Regions from separate parts of the Arthrobacter sp. TB 23 genome, predicted to be linked through region 2. Evidence: riboswitches for the same ligand, from Rfam matches in the RefSeq annotation. Region 2 holds a riboswitch; each other region holds the start of a gene.
The links. A riboswitch is a leader RNA that binds a small molecule or an ion and turns the genes downstream of it on or off. The one in region 2 is predicted to bind cyclic di-AMP.
Positions count from the first base shown of each region.

Region 1: another riboswitch for cyclic di-AMP. It lies ahead of B384_RS20805 (C40 family peptidase); the one in region 2 lies ahead of B384_RS0114530 (M23 family metallopeptidase).
Region 3: another riboswitch for cyclic di-AMP. It lies ahead of B384_RS19605 (LysM peptidoglycan-binding domain-containing protein); the one in region 2 lies ahead of B384_RS0114530 (M23 family metallopeptidase).

Region 1 covers NZ_ALPM01000065.1:75,829-82,173, reverse strand. Annotated here, with positions in the region: gene rpmF (50S ribosomal protein L32) at 1-84, shown strand, start outside; gene rnc (ribonuclease III) at 148-936, shown strand; gene mutM (bifunctional DNA-formamidopyrimidine glycosylase/DNA-(apurinic or apyrimidinic site) lyase) at 945-1,943, shown strand; gene B384_RS20810 (hypothetical protein) at 2,246-2,590, opposite strand; cyclic di-AMP (ydaO/yuaA leader) riboswitch at 2,765-2,941, shown strand; gene B384_RS20805 (C40 family peptidase) at 2,945-3,847, shown strand; gene B384_RS18470 (NAD-dependent epimerase/dehydratase family protein) at 4,074-5,078, opposite strand; gene B384_RS0109785 (alpha/beta fold hydrolase) at 5,075-6,345, opposite strand, start outside.
Region 2 covers NZ_ALPM01000105.1:19,413-25,757, forward strand. Annotated here, with positions in the region: partial or broken gene B384_RS19105 (MFS transporter) at 1-261, shown strand, start outside; gene serC (phosphoserine transaminase) at 310-1,437, opposite strand; gene B384_RS0114525 (metal-dependent transcriptional regulator) at 1,686-2,393, shown strand; cyclic di-AMP (ydaO/yuaA leader) riboswitch at 2,532-2,705, shown strand; gene B384_RS0114530 (M23 family metallopeptidase) at 2,840-3,508, shown strand; cyclic di-AMP (ydaO/yuaA leader) riboswitch at 3,634-3,797, shown strand; gene B384_RS0114535 (NlpC/P60 family protein) at 3,803-4,636, shown strand; gene B384_RS0114540 (NlpC/P60 family protein) at 4,666-5,529, shown strand; gene B384_RS0114545 (HNH endonuclease) at 5,764-6,264, shown strand; gene mobA (molybdenum cofactor guanylyltransferase) at 6,261-6,345, shown strand, end outside.
Region 3 covers NZ_ALPM01000044.1:11,303-17,647, reverse strand. Annotated here, with positions in the region: gene B384_RS0106020 (cation-translocating P-type ATPase) at 1-377, shown strand, start outside; gene B384_RS20000 (DUF1538 family protein) at 313-594, opposite strand; gene B384_RS21480 (helix-turn-helix domain-containing protein) at 811-1,035, shown strand; gene B384_RS21265 (GntR family transcriptional regulator) at 1,116-1,856, shown strand; gene B384_RS0106010 (hypothetical protein) at 1,868-2,365, opposite strand; gene B384_RS0106005 (cytochrome c biogenesis CcdA family protein) at 2,362-3,240, opposite strand; gene B384_RS0106000 (DsbA family protein) at 3,240-3,980, opposite strand; gene B384_RS19605 (LysM peptidoglycan-binding domain-containing protein) at 4,140-5,039, opposite strand; cyclic di-AMP (ydaO/yuaA leader) riboswitch at 5,042-5,220, opposite strand; gene B384_RS0105990 (VIT1/CCC1 transporter family protein) at 5,363-6,091, opposite strand.

The sequences.
Region 1 (6,345 bases), on a different contig from region 2:
GCTCACCAGGCCAAGGTAGTAACCGACTCCGCTGGCACTGCACTGTTCCTTGAGTACAAGGGACGCAAAGTAGCCGACGTCTAACGACCGCTGCGTACCCCGGCAACGGGGGACCCGCAGCGTTCTTATGCGAATGCGTAAGTAGACGTGGCTAATACTGAAGACCTTCTGAAGCGTCTCGGTGTCTCTATAGACGCCGGGACGCTTCGTCTTGCCCTGACACACCGCTCGTTCGCCTACGAGCACGGGGGCATCCCCACCAACGAGCGCCTGGAGTTCCTGGGCGACTCGGTGCTGGGACTCGCGGTCACCGACGCGCTGTACCGGGATAACCCCGACCTGTCAGAGGGCGATCTCGCCAAGCGACGCTCCGCCGTCGTCAGCACCCGTGCCCTGGCCGGGATTGCCCGCGAACTGGACCTCGGCGAGTATGTGCTCCTGGGTCAGGGGGAGAAGCTGACCAACGGCAAGAACAAGGCTTCGATCCTCGCTGACACGATGGAAGCCATTATTGGCGCTACCTACCTGGACAACGGTATTGAAGTGGCTCGGGCCATGGTGATGCGGCTTGTCGCGCCGCTGCTTGGCAGTGCTGCAGCGATGGGCGCCGGCACCGACTGGAAAACCAGCATCCAGGAAATCGCCGCAGCACGCCGGCTCGGCGCCATTGACTACAAGGTCACCGGCTCCGGCCCCGACCACGCACGCACCTTCGAAGCCCTCCTCATGGTCGGCGGACTGCCGTATGGCTCCGGGTCGGGTCCCTCCAAGAAGGAAGCCGAGCAGGAGGCAGCCGCCGCGTCGTGGAAGATGCTCCGGCACCTCGCCCACGAACCGAAATCGGCCGCTTACTCGGTGTCGACCCCGGCCAATGGCACTGGCCCTGCTGATGCTGCTGACGTGACTGCAGCCCCCGGTCCGGCCGAGTCAGCCTAAGCCGTACCATGCCTGAACTTCCCGAGGTTGAGGTGGTGCGTCGCGGCCTCGCCCGCTGGGTGTTGGGACGAACCATTGACGACGTCGACATCCTTGATGTCCGCTCCATCCGCCGTCATGGGCTGGGCGCCGAGGACTTCGCCGGCAATCTGGTGGGAGCCCGGGTGCTGGACGTGGTGCGGCGGGGAAAGTTCCTGTGGATGCCGTTGGCACCTCCGGCCGAGGCTGGTGGGACTGCCACGAGTGGTGGCACGAGTGGTGTCGCGCCAGTGGCCCTGATGGCTCACCTGGGTATGAGCGGCCAGCTGCTGGTCAAAGACGCAGGCTTGCCCGAGGAAAAGCACTTGCGGGTCAGGCTCACCCTGTCGGCTGTCGACGATCCTGATGCCGGACCCCTGCCGCAGGAGCTTCGGTTTGTTGATCAGCGTATTTTCGGCGGCCTCTTTGTGACGTCGATGGTGTCGACCACAGACGGCCATCCGGGTGGGCTGGGGGAGAGTCCACTGCCGCTGATCCCGATTGAGGCTTCTCACATAGCCCGCGATCCACTGGATCCGGCGTTCTCCTTCGATGACTTCTTCGCAAAGCTCCGGCGACGCAGGACCGGAATTAAACGAGCGCTACTGGACCAGGGATTGGTATCGGGAATCGGCAACATCTACGCTGACGAAGCGCTGTGGGCAGCCAAAGTCCACTATGCCCGCCCCACGGATGTCATGCGCCGGGCCGACGCCCTACGGCTGATTGATGCCTGCCGTGATGTGATGCTGCGGGCGCTCGACGCTGGCGGCACCAGCTTTGACTCACTCTATGTGAATGTCAACGGCAGCTCCGGTTACTTTGAACGTTCCCTCAACGCCTACGGCCGCGAGGGCGAACCCTGTACCCGCTGCGCCGCCGACCCGCTCTTTGACAGCCTTTCGCTGATCCGCCGCGAGATGTTTATGAACCGTTCGTCGTTCAGCTGCCCGCGGTGTCAGCCGAAGCCCCGCAACGGCCGCTGGTAGGACATCCCTGCAGCCGGGATCCTTGGCTCAGCACTCCCTCGCAGCTCACCCGTGACACGTTGCCCACTAGCCCCAGTCCCACTCCCGCTCCACCAAGGAGACTTACCCACATAGAACGGGTGACGCCGCACTGACACCCCCAAAGAGGGCAACCATTGGGCATGGACACAGTCAAGACACTGCAAGAACCAGGCGGCGTGGCACGCCGTAGGGAACCCACCCGCGCCGGTCTGGGATCCGTTCACCTTTGCGCAGCCCTCGTGAAGGGTGAGGTGGTAAACCCAGGGCCAGGAGTCTTTGCGCTACCCGGCATCACTGGGAGTCTGCTCACTGCAACGTGTGTCAAAGCTGAACCGGCCTGGATCAGTGCCGCAGCGCAACGAAACCTCTGGGTGCTGCGTCCACCATCGTGGTTCCATGTGAGCGTCACCCACCTGCGCCGCGCAGGACTCAGCGTCCAAACACAGGTGTACATCAAGGGTGTGGGACGGCTTGATCTGTTCGTCGAAGGACAGCTGGGCATCGAAGCCGGCGGACGCAACCATCACAGTGGTCCCGCCGAATTCGCCGAAGACCGCCGCCGATGGAACCTGCTCACCACCGGTCGAGCACGGATTCTCCGTGTCACCTATTCGATGCTCGTTCACGCCCCGGCGGAATTCCTGCAGGTCGTGTTGGATTGCCTCAGCCCTCCACGGTCGGACCCGCGCCCCGACCTGGGACATCCAACAGCATACTGCCGCCGTAACCTAAATGTGACAAACCCGGACCACGAAATGTACAGTGGACCGCACGTCGGGTTCCGTTCAACTCAGCGTCCTTTCGACAGATTGCCTAATTCTGCCGCCGTCGTAAGGTCCGTTCGCACACATCAGGCAGAAGCGGGGGAACCAGTAGTAGTGGTCGTCGCCAGACGACCTAGGGGTGAAGGCGCACAGCGCCCGGGTGGCTCCCATCCGAATCCGACAGCTAACTTCGCAGGCATTGGGAGAGGCAACATCATGTCCAAGAACCGTTATATCGCGCGCCATCGTGCAACCCCACCAAGCGCCATGCAGACCGTTTCCAAGGCAGTTAGCTCTCACGCTGGCGCCATCGGTCGTCCAGCAGCTGTAGTCGTCGCCGCATCAGGTTTGATGTTCAGCGCCGGACTCCCAGCCAACGCTGCAGGCGAAGTCAACGTCAGCGCCCCGGCCGCCGTCTCCGCACCAGTTGCCCAGACGACCGCCGCCAGCTCCACCACTCACACCGTTCAGTCCGGAGATACTCTGGGCAGCATCGCCAGCACCTACGGCGTCAGCATCGAGGCCATCTTCGCCTCGAACGGTCTCGGCTGGGATTCGATCATCTACCCAGGTGACGTCATCTCACTGTCCGGCAACGCCGGCCAGGCCACTCAGGTATCAGCACCAGCACCAGCACCGGCTGCAGCACCAGCTCCGGCTGCTGCTCCCGCCCCAGTTGCTGCACCAGCAGCCGCTCCGGCGCCTGCCGAAACCAGCACCCTGGGCATCACCACCGCTTCCGAGACCATCCAGCCAATGGGAGCAGCATCCACCGGCGGACAGGTTTCCAGCGCAGGGATCGCCGGAACAGCACAGGGCCTCGTTGGCTCCCCCTACGTCTACGGCGGCACCTCGCCAGGCGGCTGGGACTGCTCGGGCTTCGTGCAGTGGGTCTACGCTCAGCACGGCATCGACCTGCCCCGCACCAGCCAGGCACAGATGGGCGCGCTGACCCCCACCAGCAACCCTCAGCCCGGCGACCTTGTCGTCCAGAACGGCGGCGGACACATCGGCATCTACATCGGTGGCGGCCAGATGGTCAGCGCACTGAACCCGAGCCAGGGCACCCTGGTCCACGCGGTCAGCGCCATGCCACTGGTTGGGTACTACACCCTCTAAACCCTCCGCGTCAGCGGTACGGTTGTCAGCACCCGAATGCGTCATCGGAGAAATCCGGTGGCGCATTCGTGCTTTCCGGACGCTTTGGTCCCCGATAGGGCAAGCCAATGACACCGAGGCAACCGACGGGTCAAGATACGACAACGGAAAACTGCGTGCCACCACCGAGCCAGCTCACCTGGGGACGAACTGACAGTCAGGGACGTCTCCACGCTCCGATGGATCGCTAGGAGAGGGAAGCCTGGTTCCCCTGGTAATGCTGGTTCCCCTGGTAATGCTGTGCCAGGCGGGCCAGACCTTCATCCACTGACACCGTAGGCGTCCAATCGAGCAACTCGCGGGTCCTGCGCTGATCAAACCAGTGTGCAGTCGATAGTTGCTCCGCAAGGAAACGGGTCATCGGCGGTTCACTCTCGATCCCGCCGCGCTGCCAGAGGAATTCCACCAGGGATCCCGCGACCCGTGCCACACCGCCAGGAACGGCCCACCGCGGCGGCTGAACCCCTCCGGCCCGGCAGATTCCGGCGATCAATTCACCGATCGGGCGGGGCTCACCATTGGTGACCACCACAGCTTGTCCAGCCAACCGATCCATGCCGCTCAAGGCTGCGCCGATCGCTGCGGCGGCGTTATCCACGTAGGTGGTGTCGACCAGGGCGGTGCCGGCGTCAAGGAACGGCAGGCGCCCGGCACGCGCACGCTCCAGCACCCGTTCAACCAGCTGCGTGTCACCGGGACCCCACACAATGTGGGGACGGACCGCTGCCACCCTGAAACTTTCGCTGTTGGCGTCCAACGCGAGCAGTTCGGCTTTGGCCTTGGTCTGCGCGTAATTGCCGCGCACCAGAGCCGGAGTGGCCTCAGTGGCACCTTGACCCACGAGTGCCTCACCCACGTGCGCCACCGACGGCGAGGAAATGAAGACGAAGTCGCGCACACCGGCCGCGCGCGACTCTTCGAGCAGGACACGGGTGCCCTCCACATTGATTGCCTCGAAGTCAACCGCAGCACCCGCGAAGGAAACCTTCGCCGCGAGGTGCACCACCGCATCCATGCCCTGCACAGCGCGATGGATTGCCGTCTGGTCGGTGATCGATCCGAGACTGTCTTCAACGCCAGCCAGACCGGATGGGCGCCGCTGAAACGTCCTGACCGCGTGACCCTGCGCCTGGAGGAGCGTGGCTGTTACCCGGCCCAGCATCCCGCTGGCACCGGTGACGAGAACCCTCACAGCTTGCCGACCCGGCCGCCGGCGAGCACCCCGGCAGCCCACACCGCAACCGCTGTCCGGTCAATCTTCGCGTTGTGCCTGATGTCGGTGGGCAACGACGGGACCGCCAACACTGCCGACAACTCCACGCCGACGGACCGGGCCGCATTCCGTGCCTGAGCCGCCAGCTCAGCTCCGGCCAGGCCAGGCTTCTTGACCGGGGGAATGGTCTCAACCACTGCAACGACCGCCTGGGTGCCTGCCGGACCAACACCAACCACCGCGGCCAGCCCGACGACGTCGACCGATTCCAGCGCCTGTTCCACCCCGACCGGGGTCACAACACCCGTCGACGCAGTCACGATGTGGGGGAGTCTGCCCTCGACCCAGAGCCTGCCGTCGCCGTCGAAATGGCCCACATCTCCGGTGCGGTGCCAGCCGCCGCAGCGAGAGCTCACACGCTGAGTCATCCACAACCGGTGGTAACGCTCTTTGACGTGAGGAGCGTGGACGAGGATTTCCCCAGTGATACCGGCATCGGTGGTGGGGTCGCCGTCGGCGGTACCCTCCTGATTGAGGGGACTAACGGTGATCTCTGCGCCCGAGACAGCTCTGCCCACACAGACGCCGTTCCCAGCGCCAACCACATTCCCGGCTGCTGCATCGGCTTCGGCCGAGAGGATCAACCCGAGGTCGACGTCGGTCACGGGCAACGCTTCGGTCATGCCGTAGGGCGTGTGCAGCGATGCCCCGGGAAGAATACCCAGCAGCTCGGTCAGCAACCGTGACGGCACGGGAGCCCCGGCCGAAAGCAGCAGCGAAACACCGGCCAATGCCGCCCGGTGCTGGTCAGTGAGTTCTCCCTGGGTGGCGAGAATGTTTCGAAGGGCCGCTGGAGACGCAAACACGGTGGTCGCATGGATGGCGGCGACGGCGTCTGCAAGAGCCGCCGCGGATAGAGTTTTCGGTTTGGTGACGTCCATGTGGGGAGTGATTGACGTCGTCCCCAGGGCTGGACCCAGCAACGCGAACGGCGCGAACCCTGCCACCAGCCCGTCGCCGGGTCGAATGTTGAAGGTCTGGGCCAGGGTATCCCGCATCGCTGCGAGCCGCCGATGGGTGTAGACGACACCCTTGGCCGGGCCGGTGGAACCCGAGGTGAAGAGGATGGCCGCGTCGGCATCGGGATCGAGGCCGTCGGGATCGAGACCGGCAGGATCAAGACCGTCGGGATCGAGACCAGCAGGATTGGGACGATCGGGATCGAGACCTGCAGGATCCAGTCCAG
Region 2 (6,345 bases):
ATGCGCGGCAGGGTCATGGCGCTGTATTTCGCCATTTTCCTCGGCGGCACACCGCTCGGCGCACCAATCGTCGGCCTGGTCTCCAACACTTTTGGTCCACGGTGGAGCCTCGCCGTCGCCGCAGCGGCCGGCATCATTGCGGCGCTGGCTGGAATGATCTGGGCCTGGCGGGCCCACCATCTACGGCTTCGCTACGATCCGGCCCCACGGCGTCGGCTGCGGATTGAAACTGACTTCGGGAAACCTCTCACCGATCCCTAAGATCCCTGCCAGCCACAGGCTTTTGGGATCTTAGGGGGCGGCGGAGGGCTAGCGTCCGCCGATCACGAAGTCGATGCAGGCCAGCAGGGCTGAAATATCGTCCGGTTCAATCGAGACGAACGTCGCGATGCGCAGCTGGTTCCGGCCCAACTTCCGGTACGGCTCGACGTCGACAATGCCGTTGGCACGCAACACCTTCGCGAGTGACGCAGCGTCAACGGAGTCGTCGAAGTCGATGGTCGTAATGACATTGGAGCGGTCCTCGGCGCGCGTGACGAAGGGGGTGGCGACGTCGGACGCTTCCGCCCACTGGTAGACCCGCCCCGCGGACTCCGCGGTGCGGGCCGCAGCGAACTCGAGACCGCCGCTCTGGTTCAACCATTCGACCTGGGCGTTGAGAGTCACCAGGGTGGCCAGGGACGGGGTGTTGTAGGTCTGGTTGAGTAAAGAGTTGTCGATGGCCGTCTGGAGGTTCAGGAAATCAGGGATCCAACGGTCGGTCGCCGCGATCCGGGCTGCGCGCTCCAGCGCGGCCGGCGAGAACAGGCCAAGCCACAGGCCGCCGTCGGACGCGAAGTTTTTCTGGGGCGCGAAGTAGTAGACGTCGGACCCACTGACATCCACGTCCAGGCCGCCGGCGGCCGACGTCGCGTCGATGAGGACCAAGGCATCCGGTGCGGCGCCGTCGACCCGGTGCACCGGTGCTGCCACACCGGTGGAGGTCTCGTTCTGCGGCCAGGCGTAGACGTCCACGCCTGTTTCCGCTGCAGGGGTGGGGCGCGTCCCCGGGGCCGAGGTGATCACCGAGGACGCCTGGAGGAAGGGCGCCTTGTTGGTGGCGGAAGCGAACTTCGCCCCGAATTCCCCGAACGACAGGTGCTGGGCCTTGTCCTGCACCAGCCCGAAGGATGCAACATCCCAGAACGCTGTTGACCCACCAACGCCCAGCACCACCTCGTAGCCGGCCGGCGCGTTGAACAGCTGGCTCAGGCCTTCCCGGACCGAACCGACAAGGTTGCGCACCGGCGCCTGACGGTGGGACGTGCCAAGCAGGGTCCGTCCGGCCTGCGCGAGGGCCTCCATCTGCTCGTCGCGCACCTTCGACGGGCCGGCTCCGAAACGCCCGTCGGCGGGAAGGAGGCCAGCGGGGATCAATTGGTCCGGGGAAATGCTCATGGTCTCTCCAAGGGGGTAAGCGTGCGACACAAGACGGGATACATTCTGCCGCACTACCCGGCCCTGGCGGCATTTGTGAACATGCCCCGACCGGGCACCCGGTTGCCGCTGATTGCCGCGGCCTCTGGTAAATGGGTTAACCTTGGTGAGCGTAGAACTTGTGTTCGGCGCTGGCGATATGTGCCGCGCTCCCACCGCGAAAGCTGCCCGCTGTTCCATCCCGCACCAGTGCCTAGGAGCTGAACCGCATGACGGACCTCATCGATACCACTGAGATGTATCTGCGGACCATCCTGGAACTGGAGGAGGAAAACATTGTTGCCCTCCGCGCCCGGATCGCTGAACGGCTCCGCCATTCCGGTCCTACCGTCTCCCAGACCATCGGCCGGATGGAGCGCGACGGGCTGGTGATCGTCTCGGGCGATCGCCACCTCGAATTCACTGACCTTGGCCGCCGTCGCGCCATCGGGGTGATGCGCAAGCACCGCCTCGCCGAACGTCTCCTCTCCGACGTGATTGGCCTGGATTGGGCTTATGTCCACGAAGAGGCCTGCCGCTGGGAGCACGTGATGAGCGAGCGGGTTGAACAGCGGTTGTACGAGCTGCTGGGAAAGCCCACCGAGTCTCCATACGGCAACCCTATTCCGGGGCTTGAGGCCCTGGGCGGCCCGCCAACCCAGGGCTTCACCGACGGTGTCCGCAGCCTCCTGTCGGTGATCGGCGCCAATCCTCAGGGGTCAGTGATTACCCTTGTCCGGCTGGCCGAGCCCATTCAGGTGGACCCGGAACTGCTCTCCCAACTCGATGAGGGTGGGTTGCGGCCCGGAACGGTCATCGGCGTGCAGGCGGCCGGCGACTATGTGTCGGTCAGGGTCGAGGGTATCGAGGGCGCGCTGGAGCTCCCGCCGGAGGTCGCCGCACACGTGTTCGTGTCGGTCGCCGGGCCGGCTCTCTAACCCTCCACGGCACAATATTGCCGCAAGTTATCCACAGGAAAAGATAACGAACGTATCTCTTTTGCTTCTGGTCGTGGATGATGGAAAGCTGACGTTGATACATCAGCGTTATCCAAACCGCACGCCTAACCCTGTCAGCGGATTTGGATGCTGAGACCCGTGACAGGGGCGGAGGACCCATCAGACGGCGGCTGATAAGCCGCCTTGGGGTGAAGTCCGGACGCGGTGCTGCTTCGGCGGACCGGTCAGGGCCGAGTTTCTTCCCGAACTCGAATCCGACAGCTAACTTCGCAGGCATATACGAAAGGGACCCTTTGTCGAAGCACCATGCTTCGGGACGCCGCCGTGCCGGCGCCCCAGTACCTGCCGTGCGTCCTCGGGACGCGCAACGACTCGAACGACGACGACGAGCAACCCGGGTCAGGGGCGACTTTTCGCTCACCGGGATGAGCCAAAAATTCGCCATCGCCGCAGCCGCGTCCGGGCTGGTGCTGACCGTTACGCTACCCACCACCGCGGGGACGGCCCCGCAGGACGACAATGCGGCCGCCGTAGCCGTTGCGCCCACCGTGCAGGCGACTGTTGCGCCCCGGGAAATCAGCGTTCCCGACGCGGCGCTGGTCGACTTCAGCCGCACCGCATTGCAGAGCACCTTTGACGCAGACGCCAAGCTCAGCGAGATCATGACCGCTGCAGACTCAGCGGCTGTACCTGCAGCGGCCCGCGGCTCCCTGTCAGCTCCCATGGACAAGCTGATTGTCACGTCCCCGTTCGGTTACCGGGTCAGCCCGATTACCGGTTTGGGTGGGGAACTCCACTCAGGTCAGGACTTCAGCAGCTCGTGCGGCACTGAAGTGTTCGCGGCAGCGTCCGGCACTGTCACCTTTGCCAGCTGGCACCCCTATGGCGGTGGAAACCGCGTGGTCATCGATCACGGCAACGGGCTCGAATCCACGTACAACCATCTCTCGTCCAGCAGTGTCCAGGAGGGGCAGTCAGTGGACCGCGGTGAGGTTGTCGCCCAGAGCGGTAGTACCGGTGCATCCACCGGCTGCCACCTGCATTTTGAAGTGATGGTTGACGGTCAGGCCGTGGACCCCATGGGCTGGCTGTAACCAAGGACACACCGTTTCGTGACCGGAATGTGACATTGCGGTCAATCTCATGTACCGTCAATCTCGTGCCAAATTCTAATAGGTTTGGCACCCTCGAGCAGATCGCCTAGCTCTGCCACTGCCTGAGGTTCCGTTCGCACAATTCGCATGGCAGAGGCGGGGGAACCAATTAGTGGATTTCGCAAGAAATCCTTGGGGTTAAGTCGTCTGATTCCACTGGGAATCAGAGGGCCGGGTGACTCCCATCCGAATCCGACAGCTCACCTCGCAGGCAATTGGGAGAGGCAATCGAACGTGTCAACTAGCTCTTCTCTGGGCCGCCACAGGGCCGCCCGTACGCACACCAGCCCCCTGACAGCCATCTCAAGCGCCGTCTCCTCGAACGCTGGTTCCGTCGGCCGCCAGGCAGCAGTCATCGTCGCAGCGTCAGGGCTCGTCCTGACCGCCGGACTGCCAGCCCACGGGTTCGGTGAGTCCGAGCGTGTCGTTCAGCTCTCCACCCCCCTGATCTCGATTGCTGCTACGGCTGACGCCGTAAGCGCTCCCGCCACCGCCGAGATCACCTTCGAGCGTGCAGCCGTGTCGGCGACGCCCGCCGCCGTAGCTGCTCCAGTCGTCGAGGTGCAGGCCGACGTCATCGAGCCAATAACAGCCGCCGCTGAGCCGGTAGCCGAAATGGTGGCAGAGCCCGCCGTGCAGGAAGCAGCGCCAGTCGAGGCAGCGCCAGTTGAGGCGCCCGCAGCAGAAGCAGTAGTCGCACCAGCTGCGCCAGCCCAGACGCCCGCAGCCGAAAAGCCAGCCCCCAAGGCTGCCCCTTCCGGTAACATCGCCGCTGGTCTGGTCGGATCCGCCTACTCCCAGATCGGTGTCGGGCAGGACTGCACCGCCATGGTTGAGAAGGCACTTCGCTCCGTCGGCAAGTCCGTTGGCGACATTGCGCCTGGCGATTTCTTCGCCTTCGGATCAGTTGTTGGCTCTCCAGCGGCGGGCGACCTGGTAATCACCGCCGGCCACGTAGCCATCTACGTCGGAAACGGCCAAGTCATCAGCGGTGGCCTGAACGGCATGAACACCGACCTCCATTCCCTTTCCGACCTCCCCGGCGCTAGCTTCGTCCGCGTTAGCTAAGACCACACCGAACCCTGGAGAACGCAAAAATGACAACTCGCACAGCTATTGCACGTCACCGTGCCGATAAGCGCCACAACACCAACTTCTCGGCTCTGGCCAAAGCAGTAACCGAGAACGCTGGCGGCATGGGCCGTCAGGCAGCTGTAATCGCCGCAGCATCAGGCCTTGTCCTGACCGGTGGGGTATCGGCCAACGCTGCTGAGCTCTCCCTCGAATCAGCCGAACGGACCACCCTGACCTCCGCGCTGGAGATCCAGGCCGCTCCAGCCGCCGTCGAAGCTCCCGCAGACGCCGACATTGCGTTCAACCGCACCCCGGTCAAAGCCGTAGCAGCCCCAGCAGTCGTCGAAGCCCCAGCAGTCACTGTTCAGGCTGAGACCGTTGTGGAGATCGAAGAGGCTCCGGCCGTGGCCCCGGCCGCTGAGCCCGAAACCGTAGAGCCGGTTACCGTAACACCTGCAGTGAACGTCGAGCCGGAAGCGCCCGTCCGGACCACTCCAGCACAGGCCGCTCCGGCAGCCGAGGCCCCCGTCGCGCAGAAAGCCCCAGCCGCATCCTCAGGGAAGGCAGCAACAATCGCGGCCGCAGCACAGGCTCAGCTGGGAGTCACCCAGGACTGCACCCGTCTGGTGAGCAACGCCCTGGCAGCAGCAGGGATCAACTTCCACGGCTGGCCAGCCGGGTACCTGTCCCTCGGACGCACGGTCAGCGCCGGCGAAGCCATCCCAGGTGACCTCATCTACTACACAGATGGCGGAGCCGGAGTGGCCCACATCGCTGTGTACATCGGTGGCGGCCAGGCAGTCCACGGTGGGTTCAACGGCAACCAGACTGTGGTCGCTCCAGCCGACCTTGGTTCGGGCCCAGTCTTCATCCGCGTCGGCGGCTAGGAACACCCCGCATGACGACAAAAGACCCGGAGGAATTTCCTCCGGGTCTTTTTGTGCGTCTGGCAGCCGCCCGGACTGTCAAGGCGATCGGTCCGCGACGACACGCGTGGACCAGCTCCATCAAAATTAGCTAACCGAGCGTCAGCCGAACTACCCTTACTCAAAAGGAGTCAGGATTTCGGCCTGCGACCCCGGCGATAGGGGTAGAGGCCTGATCGGCAAAGAGGAATGTGCATGCGCACTCTCGTTCTGAATGCTGGATATGAGCCGCTGGCGGTAGTGACCTTCCGCCGGGCGCTGGTCCTTGTGCTGGCCGGCAAAGCCAGCGTCGTCGCGGAAGGGGAGGAACCGGTCATCGGACCCAATGAGATTCTCGGGCGCCCCTCGGTCATCCTGCTGAACCGGTACGTGAAAATCCCCTACCGGCAAAGTCTTGTGGTCACCCGCAGGGGTGTGCTGCGCCGCGACAACCATCTGTGCGCCTACTGCGGCAAAAGCGCCTCCACCATCGATCACGTGTATCCACGCTCCCGCGGCGGGGACTCCAGCTGGGAAAACCTCGTAGCCTGCTGCCTCAGGTGCAACAACGACAAGGGTGACAAGACGCTCGCCTCTCTGGGGTGGCAGCTGGGGGTCACCCCACAACCGCCCCGAGGTCCATCCCACCACTTCCGTGAGATCGAGAAGCCAGCCCCGCAGTGGAGCGCCTTCCTCCGGTCGGAGAGCGCCGCTTGAGCGCTCAGGTACCCGTTGCCTTCAATGCCGTAGTGCTCTCGGGTGGCAGATCCTCACGCCTGGGAGGTACACCCAAGGCCC
Region 3 (6,345 bases), on a different contig from region 2:
TGGCGCTGGCCGTGACCCTGACTTTCATTGTGGCTCTCCACAACGGGTACACGGAAACCCATGCCCGGACCTTCGCGCTGACGATGTTCGTGGTGCTTACCTTCTTTCAGGTCCACAGTTCGCGGGCAGAAAACAAGTCCTTATTCCAGCTCCGGCTGCTAGCCAACAAACCTCTGCTCTTCACCTCCCTGGCGGCCCAGACACTGCACTGGGCCGTGCAAACCTGGCCGGTCTCCGCGGACTTACTCGGGCTCACGCCCCTGCGTCCGTGGGAATGGCTCCTTTGCATCGGCATCGGCTCAACGGTGCTGATCATCGTGGAGGCCGAGAAGGGCGTCCGGCGCTGGGCGCACCGCCACGACACGCCACCGGCATGACTGGAACCCCGCCCCACGGCGAGGCGGCCCGCAACAATATCCGCTCCGCTCCGCGACAGAGGCAAAAACCTATAGCGAAATCAAACGGCAACAACAGGCCCGGCGCGCCGGGTCGGAGAAACTGATTGGCCGAATTCTTGCCCACTGGAAAGATGCTCCTATCCAGCCCATAGAGGAACATGACAACCCCAACAGATACGATGAATAACCCGGCCAACAAAACTCCGGTTTAATCAGCCACGGAACGGAAAACCAGAACCTGAAACACCTGGAGTTGGCGAAACTAGAAAGTCCAGGCACCCGGTCCCGGGCCGAGTGTGCTGCAGGCACCCGGGCAATCGCTGATCAGCTCGGATTGCATCCCCTGCTGGCGGAACTCGAGGACCTCAAGTCAGACTCTACGACGGGCCCACTAACACCTTGAGAGTTCGAGATGGTCAAGATTGTGGCCACTGGCATGACAAACGCCGAGATCGCCGAGCGTTTGTTTATCTCCGAGCGCACCGTTGAGAACCACGTGAGTCGGGCGATGCTGAAGGTCGGCGTTACCTCTCGCACAGCGCCAGGAGTGTGGCAAGGGGACCCAGCGAGACAATCCCTCACGGTTCCATTCCCAGGCCGTTCAAGCTGCGCCATTCGGCCAGTTGCTGGGGCGTAGCCTTGGTTCAGCTAATAGATGGGATGAATGGGGATGCGGGTGTGCGGATTGAATGAAGGGTTTCGGGAGGGATTACCGGCATGACGACAACTGATGGAACTAGAGCGGCAGGTCCGTTGTGGAAACGGGTGAGCGCCGATTTGTTGAGCGAGCTCCAACGTGGCACTTTCGATGCCCGGTTCCCGGGCGAGCTTGAGTTGGCGCAACGATACGGGGTCAGCCGCGGAACGATCAGGGCAGCGTTGAGGCCCTTGCGGGATGCGGGGCACGTTAACGCGCATCCCGGGCGAATGTCGCGGGTCCAGGCGGGAGGAAATACAGCCTTCGGCCCGTTATACAGCCTGCTGGCGTCCGTGCGAGACTCTGGGATGGAACACCGAAGCGTTGTGCTTCAACAGGAAATCACACAGAGTCCTGCCACGGCGACCCTGCTCTCCTTGGAGCAGGACGCCGAATTCTTCCATCTCACTCGGGTGCGCTTTGCCGACGAGGAGCCAATTGCGCTGGACGAAGTGTGGATGCCTGCAGACATTGCGGGAGGTTTAGTGGATTCAGATTTCACCAGAAACTCCTTGTATGGGGAGCTCGAAAAGCATTGCGGAATGGTCCTCAACGGCGGAACTGAGCAACTCTCGGCTGTCCTGGCCGCTCCGGAGCACTCGAGGCTTCTGCAATGTGCCGACGGTTCGCCACTTCTACTGATCGAGCGAACTGGGTGTCATCGGGCGCAATACGTCGAGTTCCGACGGACCTATGTTGTGGGTGACCGGGTGGAGATTGCGACCACCTTCGGGTGTAAAGCGGATCCGCCGACGTCCTGAACAAACGGCCGTTACACCGACTTCGCTGGGACTGGGCAACGATCCTCGTACGTGGCGCGCCGGTAGAAGGCCCAGGAGAGTAGGCCGATAGCGAGAACCGCGAGGACGGGTTGAATGGGCTCGAAGTACTGCATCGCTCCCGAGGTTCCCAGAGCGAGCAAGACGATCTTGTTGCACACGGGGCAGCCGACGGCAAAAAAGGTGACGATCGCCCCCGCGATGCCCGAACGGGACCGCGGAGATTCCTCAATCCGATCCTGGGCGATATAGGTACCGAGGACCAGGCCGCTTAGCGCCGACGAGATGATCAGTGCTGGCACCGACCACCAGGTGGGGGGAACTTCACGGCTAAATAATGGCGTGTCGATGAGATCGGTCGGAATGGCTACGAGCAGGAAGGTCGCCACCGCACCGAATAACACGGCGATCCACCGGCGTAAGGGCCACTGAAGAAGAGCGTTGAGCAGAGTGGGTCGCTGAGTCGTGGGGTTCTCGGTACGGGGAGTCATGGAGCTTCCTTTGACACTTGATCCGAAGACGCTTCTGGTGATGCGGGGTCATTCGGGGGTGCTGATGACCTGTGGCTGCGCCGGCGTAAGTAGATGGCGCCGGTTGCGGTGAGGAGCATGAGAATTAACAGCATGACAGCTACGTCGGGGATTGAGTCCGCGAAGGTACGTACCGCGTTCTCGAGGGCAAACTGGTCAGTAACGGAAAGGATCCCACCCAGACTCGCTGTTCCGTCTGTGGCGATGAGGAAGATTCCGATGCCGATCGAAAGGGAGCCAGAGATCACCATAATCCAGGTGTTGGACCACCGTCCGATGGTTACAGGGCGGGGACGAAGCCACCGACGTCCGGAAACACCGAGGCGGTCCCACAGCGCAGCGAGGAAGAACAGCGGGACTGCCATTCCCAGTGCATAGATGGCGAGCAGAATTCCGCCGTAGACGGCGTTGCTGCCAGCTGCGGCGACGGTAAGAATTGACCCAAGGATGGGTCCGGTGCAGGCTCCTGCGACCCCGTACGCCAATCCGAGGACGAAGACGGAACCGCCGGAACCGACAGTCGCGGACCGGGTGCGGATGAATGCCGGTAGGCGGACACCGAGGATCTGAATGAGACCCAAAACGATCATGAGGGTGGCTGCGAGCCCGATGAGAATGTGTCGGTCAGTGGTGACGAGGGACCCCAGGGTGCCAGCGAAGACCCCCAGGGGTACGAGGATGCACAACAATCCTGCGTAGAAGAGCATGGTCCGGCCGACCAGTTGCCGTTTTGTGCTGAAGGCATACGCGAAGAATGCTGGCAGCAACAATGCTGAGCACGGACTGAGGAGGGTGAGGAGACCACCGAGGAACGCCCCGCTGTATCCGATTAGCATTACTGGGGACTGGTTTCTGCCAGCACAGTCTCAATGGCTTGTTCAAATACTTCTACTGGTTGGGCGCCCGAGATGGGGATGTCGTTCACCAGAAACAAGGGTGTTCCGGTAGCTCCCAGGGCTGCGGCTTCCTCAGCGTCGGTTTGAACAGCCTGATTGAGCTCCTCCGAGTCCAGATCCGCTGTGAACGCCGTGATGTCGGCTACCCCAACTTCTTCTGCGATGCGGATCAGCTCCTCGCGCGGGAGGCTGATGTGTCCGCGGTCGGGGGCCGCAGCGAAGACGGCCTTATTGAACTCCCAGAACCTATCCTGTTCCCCTGCTGCCCGGCCGGCAACTGCAGCATCAAGAGACTCAGTTCCGAAAACAGGTAAATCTCGCCACTCAATCCTTAGTTCTCCGCTAGCAACATACTGCTCAACCAACGCCGGCAATGTCTCGCGCGAGAAAACCCCGCAGAACGGGCATCTGTAATCGGCGTATTCGACCAGAACAACGGGGGCGTCGACCTCACCCATTGCTAACGGGTCGTCGGCGATGCGCCGGGATAAATCGAACTTTTCTTCCTCCCGGCCGCCGGATTCCTCTGCGACGTCTGTTCCTGATCCATCTGAAACGGGGGAGGAGGCTCGCTGGGAAGCGATCAAACCAATAATCAGGATGAGCGCGGCGACAAGCAGGGCAGCGATGAGGGTGGCCGATCGAACACCCGCGGTTCGTTGATCAGATTCTTGTGGCATTCATTACTCCTGGCGTCGTGCGCCCCTGGGGAGGCACAAGGGGAGGAAAAGGGGGATTCACCCGGACACCAGATCCCTGTTTGTCGGATCTGGTGTCCGGGCGCGTCCGAGAAACACCGCTGTCAGCGAGGTCTGAGACCCGCCAGCGGCGTTGGATAACTAGATGTTGACCCGGTAATAGACAGGACCGGAACCCACATTGACGGATTCCTCAACGGTCTGGTTACCGTTCCAGCCGCTGTGGATGGCTCGTCCGTCGCCGAGGTAGACGGCGTTGTGTGAAAAGCCCATCCCGCCGTCGGCGTAGTAGACGAAGTCGCCGGGCTGGGGATCTGATACCGGAGTAGCGAAGGCCATCAAGGACTCAGGGGACTCGTCTCCCACCCCCATCGCCCCGGCGGCTCGCAATGCCCCTTCGCCCAGGACGGTGCAGTCCTGAATAGCGCCCAACTGCGTGTTGGCGAAGGCAAGAATACGGCTGTTGGCAGTACCGCTCTGGGGAGCGTCCGAGGAATCCCAGATATTTCCTGACTCGCTGCTCACCCGGTTACTCAGGGGACTGATCGATGCACTTTGTGTACTCACGCTAAAGTTCGAAACCGCTGATGACGAGGCTGCGGAGCCAGAGTCAACCGGTGCAGCAGTCACGGCATTCGACTCCTCGGACAGCACGATGGTGTTTCCCGGGTAGATGATTGACGCGACGGTGAGCTGGTTTAGGCTCAGCAGCTTGTGCAACGCCACACCTGTCTGAACGCTGATAGCGCCCAGCGAATCACCTGACTTCACGGTGTACGCAGTGCCTTGATCGGTGGGGCTCGCCTCCACTTCGACTGGTGAAGCAGCCGATGAGAACGATGAAACGGTGTGATCCTGCGCCGGGTGGGCGATCGCCGAAGCGTGGGCGGGGCTTGCTCCCGCCGCAAGCATTCCTGAAGCAACCACAAGCGCGGCGATCTTGGGTCCCCCCTGAGGCAGGACGGCTTGCCTGCTGAGGAGAAGAATCGAACGGCTTTTCGTATCGGCGCGATGTCGGGCGCGCACAGCATTTGATGACATGGATAATCTCTCCCTATACCTACGAGGTGAGCTGTCGGATTCGGATGGGAGACACCCGGCCGCACGAGGACAAACGCCCCGCCCGGCTTCACCCCAAGGGTTCCTAAAGAACCCACCTGTGGTTTCCCCGCCCCAGCCTTCCTATCTAAAGGACCAAGGCCTTTGGCTGGGTTCGGTAAAAGGCCTCGATAAGCCCCACCTTCAGTGGGGCACTGGATTAAACCTACTCGGAAAAACTAAATGTACAAACATTTACACTGACGGCGCCTCCCTGGTTGGCAACCTCAATGAAGAGAGAGCGATTCCCAGGCATCAGTGGAGCGTCAGACCACTCCCGTGGTGCCCAGGAGTGACCCGATAAGGAAGGTGGCTGCCAATGCCAGCGCGCCGCCAAGAACGATCCTTACGGTTGGGCGCGTCGCCGGGTTGCCGCCAATCCGTGCGCTTCCGTAGCCGGTTACGGCGAGGGCAATCAGGACTGCGACGAAGGTCGCGAGGACACGAGTTTCCTCTGGAAACAGAAGAATCGTCAGCAGGGGCAGGATCGCGCCAAGGGTGAAGGCCAGCGCAGATGCGGCCGCAGCAGCTAGCGGGCTCGCCACGGCGTCCTCGCGCAATCCGAGTTCAGCTTCGAGATGGGCCCCCAGGGCATCGTGTTTGGTGAGTTCCACTGCCACCTGATGGGCTGTGTCCCGGCTAAGCCCCTTCGATTCGTAGATCCCGGCCAGCTCCGCAAGTTCCGCTTCAGGCTCGGTTTCAAGCTCAAGGCGTTCCTTGGCGATGAGGGCCTGCTGGCTGTCTTTCTGACTACTCACGGACACATACTCTCCGAGGGCCATGGATATCGCACCGCCGACAAGACCGGCAATGCCAGCGGCAAGAATCACGGGGGTTGCCGTTGTCGCTCCCGCAACTCCGACGACGAGGGCAGCGACCGAGACAATCCCATCATTGGCTCCAAGCACACCCGCTCGAAGCCAATTGAGCCTGCCATGGATGGTGTTGTCATGGGGTTCGTCACTATGCGTGCCTGGTACGGGAGAACTAGTCATGCCCGTAATCTAGGCCTCCACGAGCCAGTACACCAGTAAGGATCGACTCTCCTGTCGGGATTCCGATTCGGGTGACCTCGACCGAATTCGCTGTGATCCACTGCGGCGCTGAAAGGGGCTTGCAATAGTCACCGCGCCGGCCGTTTTGTTCCGGGCGTCGGCGAAGAGGCATGGGATTCTTTGACCGAGTAAGGTAAGCGAACCAAGTAGGCACCACATACCGCAATTGCGGTTCGAAGTTCGAGGAGGAAACG